DNA from 2 places in the Pseudomonas sp. 1152_12 genome. Region 2 is predicted to be linked to the other one. Evidence: predicted binding sites of a transcription regulator. Region 2 holds the regulator's gene; the other holds the start of a gene.
The links. The regulator FliA, encoded in region 2, starts transcription of late flagellar genes. The targets are predictions, from matches to a motif close to CTAAAGTTTNNNNNNNNNNNGCCGNTAA.

Region 1: a site for FliA is predicted at 3,312-3,339, ahead of motA (flagellar motor stator protein MotA). Genes of this name have one in related genera too.

The regions. Positions count from the first base shown of each region.
Region 1 is NZ_VXCW01000004.1:192,105-199,496, reverse strand. Features, by position in the region: gene asd (archaetidylserine decarboxylase) at 1-815, opposite strand, end outside; gene rhdA (thiosulfate sulfurtransferase) at 832-1,647, opposite strand; gene FW764_RS08795 (HDOD domain-containing protein) at 1,705-3,240, opposite strand; gene motA (flagellar motor stator protein MotA) at 3,407-4,258, shown strand; gene motB (flagellar motor protein MotB) at 4,262-5,290, shown strand; gene rsgA (small ribosomal subunit biogenesis GTPase RsgA) at 5,340-6,371, opposite strand; gene orn (oligoribonuclease) at 6,480-7,022, shown strand; gene FW764_RS08770 (trimeric intracellular cation channel family protein) at 7,214-7,392, shown strand, end outside.
Region 2 is NZ_VXCW01000002.1:402,676-410,067, reverse strand. Features, by position in the region: gene FW764_RS04555 (chemotaxis protein CheA) at 1-1,861, opposite strand, end outside; gene FW764_RS04550 (protein phosphatase CheZ) at 1,873-2,661, opposite strand; gene FW764_RS04545 (chemotaxis response regulator CheY) at 2,680-3,054, opposite strand; gene fliA (RNA polymerase sigma factor FliA) at 3,223-3,963, opposite strand; gene fleN (flagellar synthesis regulator FleN) at 3,960-4,793, opposite strand; gene flhF (flagellar biosynthesis protein FlhF) at 4,899-6,215, opposite strand; gene flhA (flagellar biosynthesis protein FlhA) at 6,227-7,392, opposite strand, start outside.

The sequences.
Region 1 (7,392 bases), on a different contig from region 2:
CCCGCCAGCAGTTCTTCAGCCCACTTAACCTGACCCGGCCCGAACAGCACAATCGCCGTCGATCCCAGCTTGAAGCGGCCCAGTTCCGCACCTTTCTCCAAGTGAATCGGTGCGCGTGCGGCTTCGTCGTAGCGGAAGGTTTTCAGCTCGCGTTTTGGCGGCGTCACCAGGCCGGCCCATACGGTTTCAATCGACGCGACGATCATCGCACCCACTAACACCACGGCCATGGGGCCGCGTTCGGTGTCGAACAGGCAAACAACGCGCTCGTTACGGGCAAACAGCTCAGGCACGTTTTCGGCGGTGGTCTGGTTGACCGAGAAAATCCGACCCGGCACGTAGACCATTTCACGCAGCGTGCCAGCCAAAGGCATGTGCACGCGGTGGTAGTCCTTTGGCGACAGGTAGATGGTGGCGAAATCGCCGCCCATAAACGGGGCAGCCAGCGCCGCATCGCCGCCCAACAATTCCAGCACGCTAAAACTGTGGCCCTTGGCCTGAAACACGCGGCCGTGTTCGATTGGGCCGAGCTGGCTGACGGCACCGTCGGCTGGGCTCAACACCGCGCCTGGGGTTTGATCCAGCGGGCGTGCACCGTCTTTCAAGGCGCGGGTGAAGAAGGCGTTGAAATGCTCATAGGCGCTCAGGTCTTCAACCAGGGCTTGGGACATATCCACTTGGTAGCGCTTGGCGAACCAGGCGGTGAAGGCATTCTTGAACCAGCGTACGCGGCACTCGGCAATGCAGCCGGCCAGACGCGAGAGCAAGTGGTGCGGCAGCAAGTACTGGCTGAGGATAAACAACTGCTTTTTCATGAACTGTCCTTAAACCTTAAATCTCAACGGGGGTGTCGGGGTGGTTACCCCATTCGCCCCAGGAACCGGCATAACCTTTGACTCGCGGATAACCGAGCGCCTTGGCCACCAGGTAGGTGAAGCCAGAGCGGTGGTGAGTCTGGCAGTGGGTGATGATTTCTTTATCTTTGGTCAGCCCGAGGTCTTCGAGGATCTGCGGCATGTCGCGGCGGATGCGCAGGCTGCGCGCCTTGTCCATGCCGGCGGTCCATTCGAAATTCACGGCGCCAGGGATGTGACCACCCTTGGCCGCGAGAACCTTCTCGCCGGAATATTCCATCGGGCCGCGTGCGTCCCAGATACCCAGGTCGGCGGCGCCGAGTCGGCTTTGCAAGTACTCGCGTGTGGCGGTGGGGTTGTCATGCAACGTCAGGCTGACCGGGCCGCCGACGGGGGCAGGCACCTCGGTAGACAGCGGATGTTTACCTTCCAGCCAGGCCAGCAGGCCGCCGTCCAGGTAGTGGTATTTCTGGTGGCCGATCACGTCAAGCAGCCAGATGAAACGCCCGGCCCAGCCGCCGCCTTCGTCGTCGTAGACCACGTAGGTCGCGTCCGGAGTGTGCCCGAGTTCGCCGAAGAGTTTTTCCAGGTCGGCCTTGTGGGGCAGTAAGCCGGGGGCTGGCGCCTGGCCCAGCTGGGTACGCTTGGGGTCAACGAAATGCGCGCCGGGGATATGCCCTTCGGCGTAGCGGGCGGCACTGGTGAGGTCCACCAAAATCAGGTGTTCGGCATCCAGTTGACCGAGCAGGTCGCTGGATTCGATCACCAGCGGCAAGCCAGAGAAGTCAGGCATGTGAGGTCTCCTGGGCACAAATGTTGGTGATAAAAGAGGGCGATTGTAGCGCAAGCATCAAGCGCTGCGGTTGGTAAAGCTGTGCAGCGCTTTCTCGATGCATTGAGCGGTTTTGCCGAAGGCCTGCACGGTGGTTTCCGAGAACGGCCCGCCGCCCTGGTCGGCGATCATCAGCATCACCACTTTGCCGTTGCAGCTCAGGGAGCGCAGCAACAGGTGTTCACCGTTGAACAGACGGCGCAGGATCGGCGGCAGTAAAGCCGAGAACTGCGCGTGATTGTCCGGCGTGAGGCGTACTTGGGCAGACTTTTCCAGCAGACGCTGCAGCAGCGTGCTGTTGACCACATCCAGGCTCAGGTTGGCGGCGTCTTTGGGCAAGCCGTCGGCTTGATGCACGCGCAGGGTGCTCAAGGCGCGGTCCGCCATAAACAACAACACCCGTTGCATGCCGCTGGCGACCAAGGCTTCCCTGGCGCAGGTGGTCAGGTGCATGGCATTGGCAAAACGGCTTGGTTCTACCAGCAACTCGGTGCAGCGTTTGCGCCATACCGCCAGTGCTTCGGCAGTGGGCGGTGCTGCTGGCAACAGGCCGCGATGGATTTTGTGTACGTGCCACGGCCAGATCAGCGACAACGCGGGGTGCCAGAGGTCAGGCATCAGCGTCGTGCGCGCGCTGGTCACTGCTTGCTGGTGAGCCTGTTGCTGCACATCGCTCAAGGGGTCTTGCAGGTACAGCGCGGTCAGGTATTGCCAGCGCTCGGTGTGCGGGCAAGTCCAGGACTCTTGGGCCGACATCGCCAGGCCATTAGCCAGCAGCACAGTGTTCGCCGGCTGGTTCAACCAGCGGCGCAGGTTAGGTTCGGCGTCGAGCAATTGCTGGTGGCGCAGCGCGTCGTCTTCACGGGCGATGCGCAGCGCCTTCACCAGCAGGCGCTGCTCGCTCAACAGCAGGTTGTAGCCCTGGGAGACCCAGATCGGCAGGTGCCAGGTTTCGGTCAAACCGAGGCACAACTCCAACAGCCGCACACCGAACAGTTCCTGCTCAACCTTGCGTGCCGATTGGCCTTTGTGGATAACGCGCAGTTCCCATTCTTCCAGAAGCTTGGGGTACGCAACGGCCATCGGCCACAGCGGCGACAGAAACAGTAGGCTGCCCCAGTGAATGTCTTGCCAAAGGCGCGCGAGGCGGCTGGCGAACAAACCGTTGGCTTGCTGGGAGGCGTGTTGGCTCACCAGCAGCAGTTGGCGCAAGGCCACGGGAATGTCTTTTTCCGGCACTGAGGGCAGGCGCGCCAACAACTCCTCGGCACGTTTAAGGCCCAGGCGGTTGAGCGCTACTTCGAGGTTTTCCGCCGGCCCCGACAGGCTGCCGTGGGCCTGGCTATTGGCTTCACGCATCACGCTGAGCACCAGCGCGGGGCTGTGTTGCATCAGCTCGGCAATATCTCGCAACGAACTGCGGCTATCGCGAATGGCTTTGCACACACGCTCGTGACTGGTCTGGGGAACGGGCAGCAGCACGTCGTCCAGGCGCTTGATCCAAGCAGCGAGGGTGGTGGGTTTGGTACTTGGGACTGTCGTTTCAATTGCCATGATTGGGGCGCGATCATCACTTGCATTCAACACGCCCGGAACGGGCTGAATTGGCTTTTCGCCTTAACGGGCTATAGTCTGGCGCAGTTTTGCCGATAAGTAGAACAAGAGTTTTCGGCTGCACCCAATATGTCCATGAACCCGACGGCGCAAGTACCAATTCCCTATGGCTAAAATTATCGGCATCATCGTCGTCTTCGCAAGCGTGCTCGGCGGGTACGTCCTGTCTCACGGTAAAATTGCCGCGCTGATTCAGCCTTTCGAGGTGATGATTATTGGTGGTGCGGCACTGGGTGCGTTCCTGCAGGCGAACCCCGGCTACATGACCATGCACGTGATCAAGAAGTCGCTGGGCATGTTCAGTTCGCGTTTTTCCCACACCTTCTACCTGGAAGTGCTGGGGCTGATCTTCGAGATCCTCAACAAGAGCCGCCGCGAAGGCATGATGGCTATCGAAGGCGACATCGAAGACGCCGCCGCCAGCCCGATTTTCGCCAAGTACCCGGCCGTGCTCAAAGATGAGCGCATGACCGCCTACATCTGTGATTACCTGCGCATCATGTCCTCCGGCAACATGGCGCCTCACGAGCTGGAAGGCTTGTTCGACATGGAGCTTTTCAGTCTTAAAGAAGAGTTGGAGCACCCTTCGCATGCCGTGACCGGCGTTGCCGACGCCATGCCCGGTTTTGGTATCGTCGCGGCGGTACTCGGTATTGTCGTGACCATGGCGTCCCTGGGCGAAGGCGACCAAAAGGCTATTGGTATGCACGTGGGTGCGGCCCTCGTCGGTACCTTCTTCGGTATTCTCGCGGCCTATGGCTTCTTCGGTCCACTCGCCACCTGTCTGGCCCACGATGCCAAGGAAGAGGTCAACCTCTACGAAGCGATCAAGGCGTGTTTGGTGGCTTCGGCGTCCGGTATGCCGCCATCGCTGGCGGTGGAGTTCGGGCGCAAGGTGCTGTACCCGAAACATCGCCCAAGTTTTTCCGAGCTGGAACAAGCGGTTCGCGGTCGCTAAACCATGGAAAACAACCAGCCGATAATCATCAAGCGCGTCAAGCGCTTCGCTGCGGGGCACCATGGTGGTGCTTGGAAAATCGCCTTCGCCGACTTTGCGACGGCGATGATGGCGTTCTTCCTGGTGCTGTGGCTGATGTCGACCGCCACGCCCGAACAGAAGATCGCCATCGCCGGTTATTTCAAAGACCCGATTGGCTTCTCGGAAAGCGGTACACCGTTTGTGATCGACCTGGGCGGCTCGCCCCAGTTGGCGCCTGAGCGCACCATCAACCCCGAGGTCAAGACCGAAGCGCCGCAGGAAAAAATCCCGATTGAGCGCGACACCGTCGAGAGCATGGCCGATCAGGTCGAGAAAGAGCGCCTCGAGTTGTTACTGCAGGAACTGCAGACCAAGGTTGAAGAGAACCCGCAGCTACTGAAATTCAAGGACCAGATTTCCTTCGAAATCACCCCGGAAGGCTTGCGCATCCAGATCACCGACGACGCCAACCGGCCGATGTTCGATTCCGGTAGCGCGCGCTTGAAGCCGTACTTTGAAGATATCCTGCTGGCCATGGCTGACACCATCAAAGCCGTGCCGAACAGGATCAGCATCAGCGGTCACACCGACGCCAAGCCGTATTCGGGCCAGGGCGACTTCGGCAACTGGGAACTCTCGGCCAACCGCGCCAACGCTGCTCGCCGTGCGTTGGTAGCGGGCAGCTATCCGGATTCGCAAGTGGCACGTGTGGTGGGTTTCGCCTCCTCGCAGCTGTTTGATCCTAAAGATCCGTTCAACCCGATCAACCGTCGGATTGATATCGTCGTGCTGACCAAAAAGGCCCAGCGAGCGATTGAAGGCGATCAAGGCGCAGCGCCGCCGGCACCGACCCAAGGCGAAGGCGCGCCAGGCGAGGTGCCGGCCGACCCGAACGCCATTCCGCCAGGGCAGGAGCCGTTGCCGGCGCATGAGCTGCGCCAGAAGCTGAACCTGTTTGATGATGGTGGGGTGAAAGACCCGACGGCGCCTGCGCCGGCACCCGGGTCGTAATCCGCATGCAAAAAGGCCGCGATGATCGCGGCCTTTTTGTAAGTGCGGTTTAGTAACTGCTCTCAGGCAAGCTCGCAATAATCGACCGATAGCTGTTCATCCGCTGCTGCTGCACGCGGCCATCTTCCAGGGCCTTGAGCAATGCACAGCCCGGCTCGCGGTCATGTTTGCAGTCGCGGAAGCGGCAGGTGCCGATCAGGTCGTTGAACTCGATAAAGCCCGCTTCCACATCGCTGCGGCTGACGTGGCCGAGGCCGAATTCGCGGATACCTGGGGAGTCGATCAGTTCACCGCCACCGGGGAAGTGGAACAACCGCGCGGTGGTGGTGGTGTGGGTGCCCTGGCCGGACAGCTCCGAGAGCGGGCCGACACGGGTGTCGACTTCCGGTAGCAGGCTGTTGACCAGCGACGACTTGCCCACGCCCGACTGGCCGACGAACACACTGATGCGCCCGTCCAGCTGCTGTTGCAACTGTTCCATGCCATTGCCGTGATGCGCCGACACTTCCAGCACCGGGTAACCCAGGGTGCGGTAGACCGCCAGCAACGCGTTGAGCGCCGGGGCGTTTTGCTCGTCGATCAGGTCGAATTTGTTCAGCAGCAACAGCGGGCGAATGCCAGCATGCTCGGCCGCGACCAGGTACCGGTCGATCAGGTTGGCGTGCGGCTCGGGCAGCGGCGCAAACACGATCACGATCATGTCAACGTTGGCGGCCACCGGCTTGAGCTGGCCACGGCTGTCAGGGCGGCGCAGTTCGGTGGTGCGCGGCAGTTGGGCGACGATCACGCCGATGCCCTGGTTGCCGGCACGCCATACCACCTTGTCGCCGGTTACCAGCGCAGGCAGGTTAGCGCGCAAGTGGCAACGGGAAACAGAGCCTGCGAGTTCGCCTTCCAGCGCCTCGACTTCGACCTGTACACCAAAGTGCGCGATCACCAGGCCCGTTTGTTCGGGGCCCAGGTCGCCGCCCTCGAGCGCTTCCACGGCGGAGGATTCACGTTTGGCGGCGCGAGCGGCGCGTTCACCTTGAATCTTTTCGATGCGCCAGTTTTGGCGACGATTGAGCTGGCGTTTGGCCATTGGTGTTCCGTGTCGATAATGCAGAGGTTAGGTAAAACGGTCGCGAGTCTAGCACGCCCCTGCCTGCTAAACTGTGCGGCTACGCCAAGGTGCCAAGAGAATCAAGCCATGCAAAACCCACAGAACCTGATTTGGATCGATCTGGAAATGACCGGTCTGAACCCCGACACCGATGTCATCATCGAGATGGCGACGATTGTCACCGACAGCAACCTCAACACCTTGGCGGAAGGTCCGGTGATCGCCATCCACCACAGCGACGCCGTACTCGCCACCATGGACGAGTGGAACACCCGCACCCACGGCAACTCCGGGCTGACCCAGCGCGTGCGCGACAGCCGTGTCAGCATGGCGCAAGCCGAGGCTGAAACTATCGCTTTCCTGGAGAAGTGGGTGCCCAAGGGCAAGTCGCCGATCTGTGGCAACAGCATTTGCCAAGACCGCCGCTTCCTTTATACGCACATGAAAGGGCTGGAAAGCTACTTCCATTATCGCAACCTGGATGTGTCCACACTTAAAGAGTTGGCCGCGCGCTGGGCACCGGAAGTTAAAGACAGCTTCCATAAAGGCAGCACGCATTTGGCGCTGGATGATATCCGCGAGTCGATTGCTGAGCTGCAGCATTACCGTAAGCATTTCATCAAGGCTTGAAGATGTAGTGCCAGGCCTGGCGCCTTCGCGAGCAAGCCCGCTCCCACATTCGACTGCATTCCAAAGGTGGAACTCGGTCAAATGTGGGAGCGGGCATGCTCGCGAAGGGTGTGCCTCGGTCTTTCGCCAAGCGCCCCCTTTTGGTGCCATCGCCAAATGATTAGACTGCGCGCCTCTTTGCAAGGATCGCCATCATGCTGTTGATGCTCTACCTCATCGCCATCACCGCCGAAGCCATGACCGGCGCGCTGTCCGCCGGGCGGCGTGGCATGGATTGGTTTGGCGTGGTGCTGATCGCCTGCGTCACCGCCCTTGGCGGTGGTTCGGTGCGCGATGTGCTGTTGGGGCATTACCCGCTGACGTGGGTCAA
Region 2 (7,392 bases):
TCAACGGCACCTTGATGACGATTTTGGAGCCCTGGCCCTTGGTCGAGTAAATATTGATCGAGCCGTTGAGCTGGCTGATCTTGGTCTTCACCACGTCCATGCCCACGCCACGGCCGGACACGTCGGAAATCTCGGTCTTGGTCGAGAAGCCCGGGGCAAAGATCAGGTTGTAGCACTCGGTGTCGGTCAGGCGGTCGGCGGCGTCCTTGTCCATCACGCCACGCTTGACCGCGATATTGCGCAGAATCGCCGGGTCCATGCCTTTGCCGTCATCGGTGATCGACAGCAGGATATGGTCGCCTTCTTGCTCGGCCGCCAGAATCACCTTGCCGTTGCGGGACTTACCCGAGGCTTCGCGTTCTTCCGGGGTTTCGACGCCGTGGTCGACGGCGTTGCGCACCAAGTGGACCAGCGGGTCGGCCAGGGCCTCGACAAGGTTTTTATCGAGATCGGTTTCTTCACCCACCAGCTCCAAGTTGATCTCTTTCTTGAGCTGGCGCGCCAGGTCGCGAACCAAGCGCGGGAAGCGGCCGAAGACTTTCTTGATCGGCTGCATCCGCGTTTTCATCACGGCGGTCTGCAAGTCTGCAGTGACCACGTCAAGGTTCGACACGGCCTTTTGCATGGCTTCATCACCACTGCTCAGGCCCAGGCGCACCAGGCGGTTACGCACCAGCACCAGTTCGCCGACCATGTTCATGATGTCGTCCAGGCGTGCGGTATCAACCCGCACGGTGGTTTCGGCTTCACTGGCAGGCTTATCGGCCACCGGCGCCGCTGCAGCACGCGCAGGCGCCGGGGCGGCTGCGGCTGCGGGAGCGGGAGCGGGAGCGGGAGCGGGTTTGGCAGGAGCGGGTTTCGCGGCAGCAGGTGCGGCAGCAGGTGCCGCGGCTTCGACCGGCGCGGGTTTCGCCTCGACAGGCGTGGCGGTCGCCGCAGCGGCCGGGGCCACCTCGGTGAACTTGCCTTTGCCGTGCAGTTCGTCGAGCAGGGCTTCGAATTCGTGATCGGAAATCAGCCCGTCACCGGCCGGTGCAGCACTGGCAGGCGCTGCACTGGCGGCTGGCGCGACGGCGGTCGCTGCAACTTCCGGCAAGGCATCAGCTGCAAACGTGCCTTTGCCGTGCAGTTGGTCGAGTAACGCCTCGAATTCGTCGTCGGTAATGTCGGTGCTGGTAGACGCCGCAGGCGCTTGCGCCTCGGTGGCAGCAGGCGCCACCGCGTCAGCAGCGAACTGGCCTTTGCCGTGCAACTGATCGAGCAACGACTCGAACTCAGCGTCGGTAATGTCTTCGCTCGTCGGCGTTGCAGGCGCCGACGCAGGCGTAGGCGCTTCAGCCGCTTGCGGCGCTTCAGCCTCGGCCTTGACCGCGCTGAGTGAGTTGAGCAGTTGTTCGAACTCGCTGTCGGTCACGTCGGCTTCCGGCTCAGCCACCGGAGCCGCTTCCACCACCGGCTCAGCCGCGGTGTCCGCAGGTTCCGCCAGGCGCGCCAGGGCGGCCAGCAGTTCCGGTGTGGCGGCAGTGATCGGTGCACGTTCGCGCACTTCACTGAACATGCCGTTGACCGCATCCAGTGCTTCGAGAATCACGTCCATCAGTTCCGAGTCGACGTGGCGCTCACCCTTACGCAGGATGTCGAACACGTTCTCGGCGATGTGACAGCACTCCACCAGCTCATGGAGCTGGAGGAAGCCGGCGCCCCCTTTTACAGTGTGAAAACCGCGAAAAATTGCATTGAGCAGGTTCGCATCATCCGGTCGGCTTTCCAGCTCAACCAGTTGTTCGGACAGCTGCTCTAAAATTTCGCCGGCCTCTACAAGGAAATCCTGAAGGATTTCTTCATCGGCGCCGAAGCTCATGTGGGTGCTCCTTAGAAGCCTAAACTGGATAACAGGTCATCTACGTCATCCTGACCTGACATAACGTCTTCACGTTTATCGGCATGAATCTGCGGACCTTCACCCTTGGCGAGATGTTTTTGTGGATCTTTTTCCGAGAGGATCGCCTCACGGTCATGTTCGATGCCGGCAAAACGATCAACTTGGCCGGCCATGAGCACCAGTTTGAGCAGGTTGCTTTCCACTTCAGTGACCAACTGGGTCACGCGCTTGATCACCTGACCGGTGAGGTCCTGGTAATCCTGGGCGAGCAGAATGTCATTGAGGTTGCTGGCAACCGTGCGATTTTCCTGTTCGCTGCGCGACAGAAAACCTTCGACTCGACGGGCCAATTCACGAAACTCTTCGGCCCCGACTTCCCGACGCATAAAGCGGCCCCAGTCAACGCTCAAAGCCTGCGCCTCAGTGGCCATGCCATTGACCAGCGGCGTGGCGTTTTCCACCAGGTCCATGGTGCGGTTAGCCGCCGCCTCAGTCAGCCTGACCACGTACGACAGGCGTTCGGTGGCATCGGTGATCTGCGAAATCTCTTCGGCCTGGGGCATATGCGGGTCAATCTGGAAATTGACGATCGCACTGTGCAATTCGCGTGTGAGCTTGCCCACTTCCTGGTACAGGCCGCGGTCACGGGTCTGGTTAAGCTCATGGATTAACTGCACGGCGTCGCCGAACTGCCCTTTTTCGAGGCTTTCGACCAACTGGTGAGCATGCTTTTTCAGGGTCGACTCAAAATCCGCCTGCGATGATTCTTTATGCTCCATAGCTCCCCCGTGGCAGCATCAATGACCGATGCGTTCGAAGATTTTTTCAATCTTCTCTTTCAAGGCCTGTGCAGTGAATGGCTTGACCACGTAACCGTTTACCCCAGCTTGGGCGGCTTCGATGATCTGTTCACGCTTGGCTTCGGCGGTCACCATCAACACGGGAAGGCTGCGCAATTTTTCGTCGGCACGCACGTGGCGCAACAAGTCGATACCGGTCATGCCCGGCATGTTCCAGTCAGTTACCAGAAAGTCGATGCTCCCGCTGTTGAGGATCGGAATCGCCGTAATGCCGTCATCCGCCTCAACCGTGTTTGTGAACCCAAGGTCACGCAACAGGTTTTTTATGATCCGCCGCATCGTTGAGAAGTCATCAACGATGAGGATTTTCATGTTCTTGTCCAATTCGACCTCCAAGCAGTCTTAAACGCGCCCAGCACTTGGACGCGCCATTTCAATCAACAGGCGTTACACAAAAAGGACTGCCCAGGGCACCACGGTACGAACCCGCGAAAACCTGAAGCGTTCGCGGTAGCGTCTGCAGTGTCCCCACACTGCCTGTCAGCGCGCGCGCCACTCTCCCAATCGCCCCCGTAAACGGGCTGCGCACTGGCTGTGCAACTGGCTGACACGCGATTCGCTGACCCCCAGGACCTCACCGATTTCCTTGAGGTTCAGCTCTTCGTCGTAGTACAGCGCCAACACCAACCGCTCACGCTCCGGCAAATTGGCTATCGCTTCCGCCAGCGCACTCTGGAAACGTTCATCTTCCAGATCGCGCGACGGCTCGAGATGAGCACTCGCGCCGTCCTCGTGCAACCCTTCGTGTTCGCCGTCCTGCAACAGGTCGTCGAAACTGAACAGGCGGCTGCCCAAGGTATCGTTCAAAATCCCGTAGTAATCGTCGAGACTCAATTGGAGTTCGGCCGCAACTTCATGATCTTTAGCGTCACGACCGGTTTTTGCTTCAATTGAGCGAATTGCGTCACTGACCATGCGCGTGTTGCGGTGTACCGAACGCGGCGCCCAATCCCCTTTACGCACCTCATCGAGCATCGCACCACGGATACGGATACCCGCGTACGTCTCAAAACTCGCACCTTTGCTCGCGTCGTATTTGGTCGAGACTTCAAGCAAACCGATCATACCGGCCTGAATCAGGTCTTCGACCTGCACACTGGCAGGCAGGCGTGCCAACAAATGGTAGGCAATGCGCTTGACCAAGGGCGCATAGCGCTCGATCAACTCGCCCTGGCTGTCACGTGCCGACTTTTTGTAAAGGTTATAGCCGCTGGCTGTCATAGCACCGGTCCTGCGCTCGTCTGATGCACCAATCGCTCGACGAAAAACTCCAGATGCCCCCTAGGGTTTGCGGGCAACGGCCAAGTATCGACCTTCTGGGCAATAGCCTTGAACGCCAATGCGCATTTGGAACGAGGGAACGCTTCGTAGACTGCACGCTGCTTTTGCACAGCCTTGCGTACACACTCGTCATAGGGAACTGCACCTACGTATTGTAGGGCAACATCGAGGAAGCGATCCGTGACTTTGGTCAACTTGGCGAACAGGTTTCGCCCCTCCTGCGGGCTTTGGGCCATGTTGGCCAGCACGCGGAAGCGATTCATGCCGTAGTCGCGGTTAAGCAGTTTGATCAGAGCGTAGGCATCAGTGATCGAAGTGGGCTCATCGCAAACCACCAGCAATACTTCCTGCGCTGCGCGGACGAAGCTGACCACCGACTCGCCAATCCCGGCGGCGGTGTCGATCACCAGCACGTCGAGGTTGTCGCCAATATCACTGAACGCCTGGATCAGGCCGGCATGCTGCGCCGGGCTCAGGTGCACCATGCTCTGGGTGCCCGAGGCGGCCGGCACGATACGAATGCCACCGGGGCCCTGCAGCAGCACATCGCGCAGCTCGCAGCGGCCTTCGATTACATCAGCAAGGGTATGTTTGGGTGTCAGCCCCAGCAGAACGTCGACGTTCGCCAGGCCCAGGTCAGCATCCAACAGCATGACACGACGGCCAAGCTCTGCCAGGGCCAGGGACAAATTCACTGACACGTTAGTTTTCCCGACGCCACCTTTGCCGCCGGTCACCGCGATCACCTGTACGGGATGCATGCTGCCCATTTTATTTCTTTACCTTGTCTTGCTTAGACGCAGGCTACATGACTTGGCCGCGTGAATCGCTTGCAGACCATCGATGTAGGTACATTTCACGGCGTTCATCCTGCCTCACCCCACCCGCTTTTCCGGGTGGTGGTAAAGGTCGGCGAACATATCGGCCATCGCTTCCTCGCTAGGCTCTTCTTGCATTTGCACGCTGACAGCACGGCTGACCAACTGATGACGGCGCGGCAGATGCAGATCATCCGGAATCCGCGGCCCGTCGGTCAGGTAAGCAACCGGTAATTCATGACTGATGGCCAGGCTCAGCACTTCGCCCAAGCTCGCAGTTTCGTCGAGTTTGGTGAGGATGCAACCGGCGAGGCCGCAACGCTTGTAGCTGTGGTAGGCAGCGGTAAGAACCTGTTTCTGGCTGGTGGTTGCAAGCACCAGGTAATTTTTCGACTTGATGCCACGCCCGGCCAGGCTTTCGAGCTGCATGCGCAACGCCGGGTCGCTGGCTTGCAGGCCGGCAGTGTCAATCAACACCACGCGTTTGCGCAGCAGCGGGTCGAGGGCGTTGGCCAGAGACTGGCCCGGATCGACGTGGGTCACCGGCACATTGAGAATGCGCCCCAGGGTCTTGAGCTGCTCCTGGGCGCCGATGCGGTAGCTGTCCATGCTCACCAGCGCGATGTTTTGCGCGCCGTACTTGAGCACATAACGCGCCGCCAGCTTGGCCAGGGTGGTGGTCTTGCCCATGCCGGCAGGGCCGACCATGGCAATCACACCGCCCTCTTCCAAGGGTTCGATTTGCGGAGTGACGATCATGCGTGCCAAGTGCGCCAGCAGCATGCGCCAGGCTTGGCGAGGTTCTTCGACTTCGGCGGTGAGCGCCAGCAAGTCACGGGACAACGGGCCGGACAGGCCGATCCGTTGCAGGCGACGCCACAGGTTGGCCTGTTGCGGCTTGCTGCCTTGCAACTGGTTCCACGCCAACGAACCCAGCTGCACTTCGAGCAGCTCACGCAGGCCATTGAGTTCAAAGCGCATTGAATCAAACGCGCGCTGGTCAACTGCGGCAGCCGGGGCAGGCGCTGCAGGACGCGGCGGTTCTTTGAATGTTGGTTCAACCAGCGGCTCGGCAGCGGTCAGTGGCAGGCCAGCGAACAACTGGCGATTGGTGGAGGCATCGCTATCGCCACGCATGCTCAGCTCAGCCTGGGCCGAGACAATGCGTGAGGCAGTCTTACGCAGCTCGTCTTCGAGTTCCATGTTCGGCACGCGCGGCGCCAGCGCCGAGGGCGTGTAATCCAGGGCAGCCGTTAGCTCAACACCGCCGGCAATACGACGGTTACCGATAATCGCGGCATCGGCGCCCAGCTCATCACGTACCAGTTTCATGGCCTGACGCATATCGGCGGCGAAAAAACGCTTAACTTGCATAACCCACTACCTCAGCCATTGGGCCCTACTGTCGCGACGATAGTCACTTGCTTGTTGTCAGGAATTTCCTGATAAGCCAAAACGTGCAAATTCGGCACTGCCAAGCGCCCAAACCGCGACAACATCGCGCGGACCGGGCCTGCTACCAGCAGAATCACCGGGTGGCCCGCCATTTCCTGGCGCTGCGCGGCTTCGATCAACGAGCGCTGCAGTTTTTCCGCCATGCTTGGCTCCAGCAGAACGCCTTCTTCCTGGCCTTGTCCTGCCTTCTGAATACTATTGAGCAATATTTGTTCCAACCTGGGTTCCAAGGTGATCACAGGCAGCTCAGACTCAACCCCTACAATGCTTTGCACGATTGCGCGGGACAATCCGACGCGTACCGCAGCCACCAGCGCGGCAGTATCTTGACTCTTGGCGGCATTGTTGGCGATGGCCTCGGCAATGCTGCGAATGTCGCGTACCGGCACCTGTTCGGCGAGTAGCGCCTGCAACACCTTGAGCAGTTGCGACAGCGACAACACGCCCGGCACCAGCTCTTCGGCCAACTTTGGCGAGGCTTTGGCCAGCAAGCCCATCAATTGCTGGACTTCCTCGTGGCCGATCAGCTCGTGGGAGTGTTTGTAGAGAATCTGGTTGAGGTGCGTGGCGACCACGGTGCTGGCGTCTACCACGGTGTAACCCAGTGATTGTGCCTGGCTGCGCTGGCTGACTTCGATCCACACCGCTTCCAGGCCAAAAGCCGGATCTTTGGCGGTAATGCCGTTGAGCGTGCCGAAGACCTGGCCAGGGTTGATCGCCAGTTCGCGGTCGGGGTAAATCTCGGCTTCGGCGAGGATCACACCCATCAGCGTCAGGCGGTAGGCGCTGGGCGCCAAGTCGAGGTTGTCGCGGATATGCACGGTGGGCATCAGGAAGCCCAAGTCCTGGGACAGCTTCTTACGCACGCCCTTGATCCGCGCGAGCAATTGCCCGCCCTGGTTGCGGTCCACCAGCGGAATCAGGCGGTAGCCGACTTCCAGGCCGATCATGTCAATCGGGGTCACGTCATCCCAGCCCAATTCCTTGGTTTCCTGGGCGCGGGCCGGCGATGGCAGCAGTTCCTGTTGACGGGCGATTTCCTGTTGAGCCTTGACCTTGACCAAGTTCTGCTTGCGCCAGAACAGGTAAGCCCCTC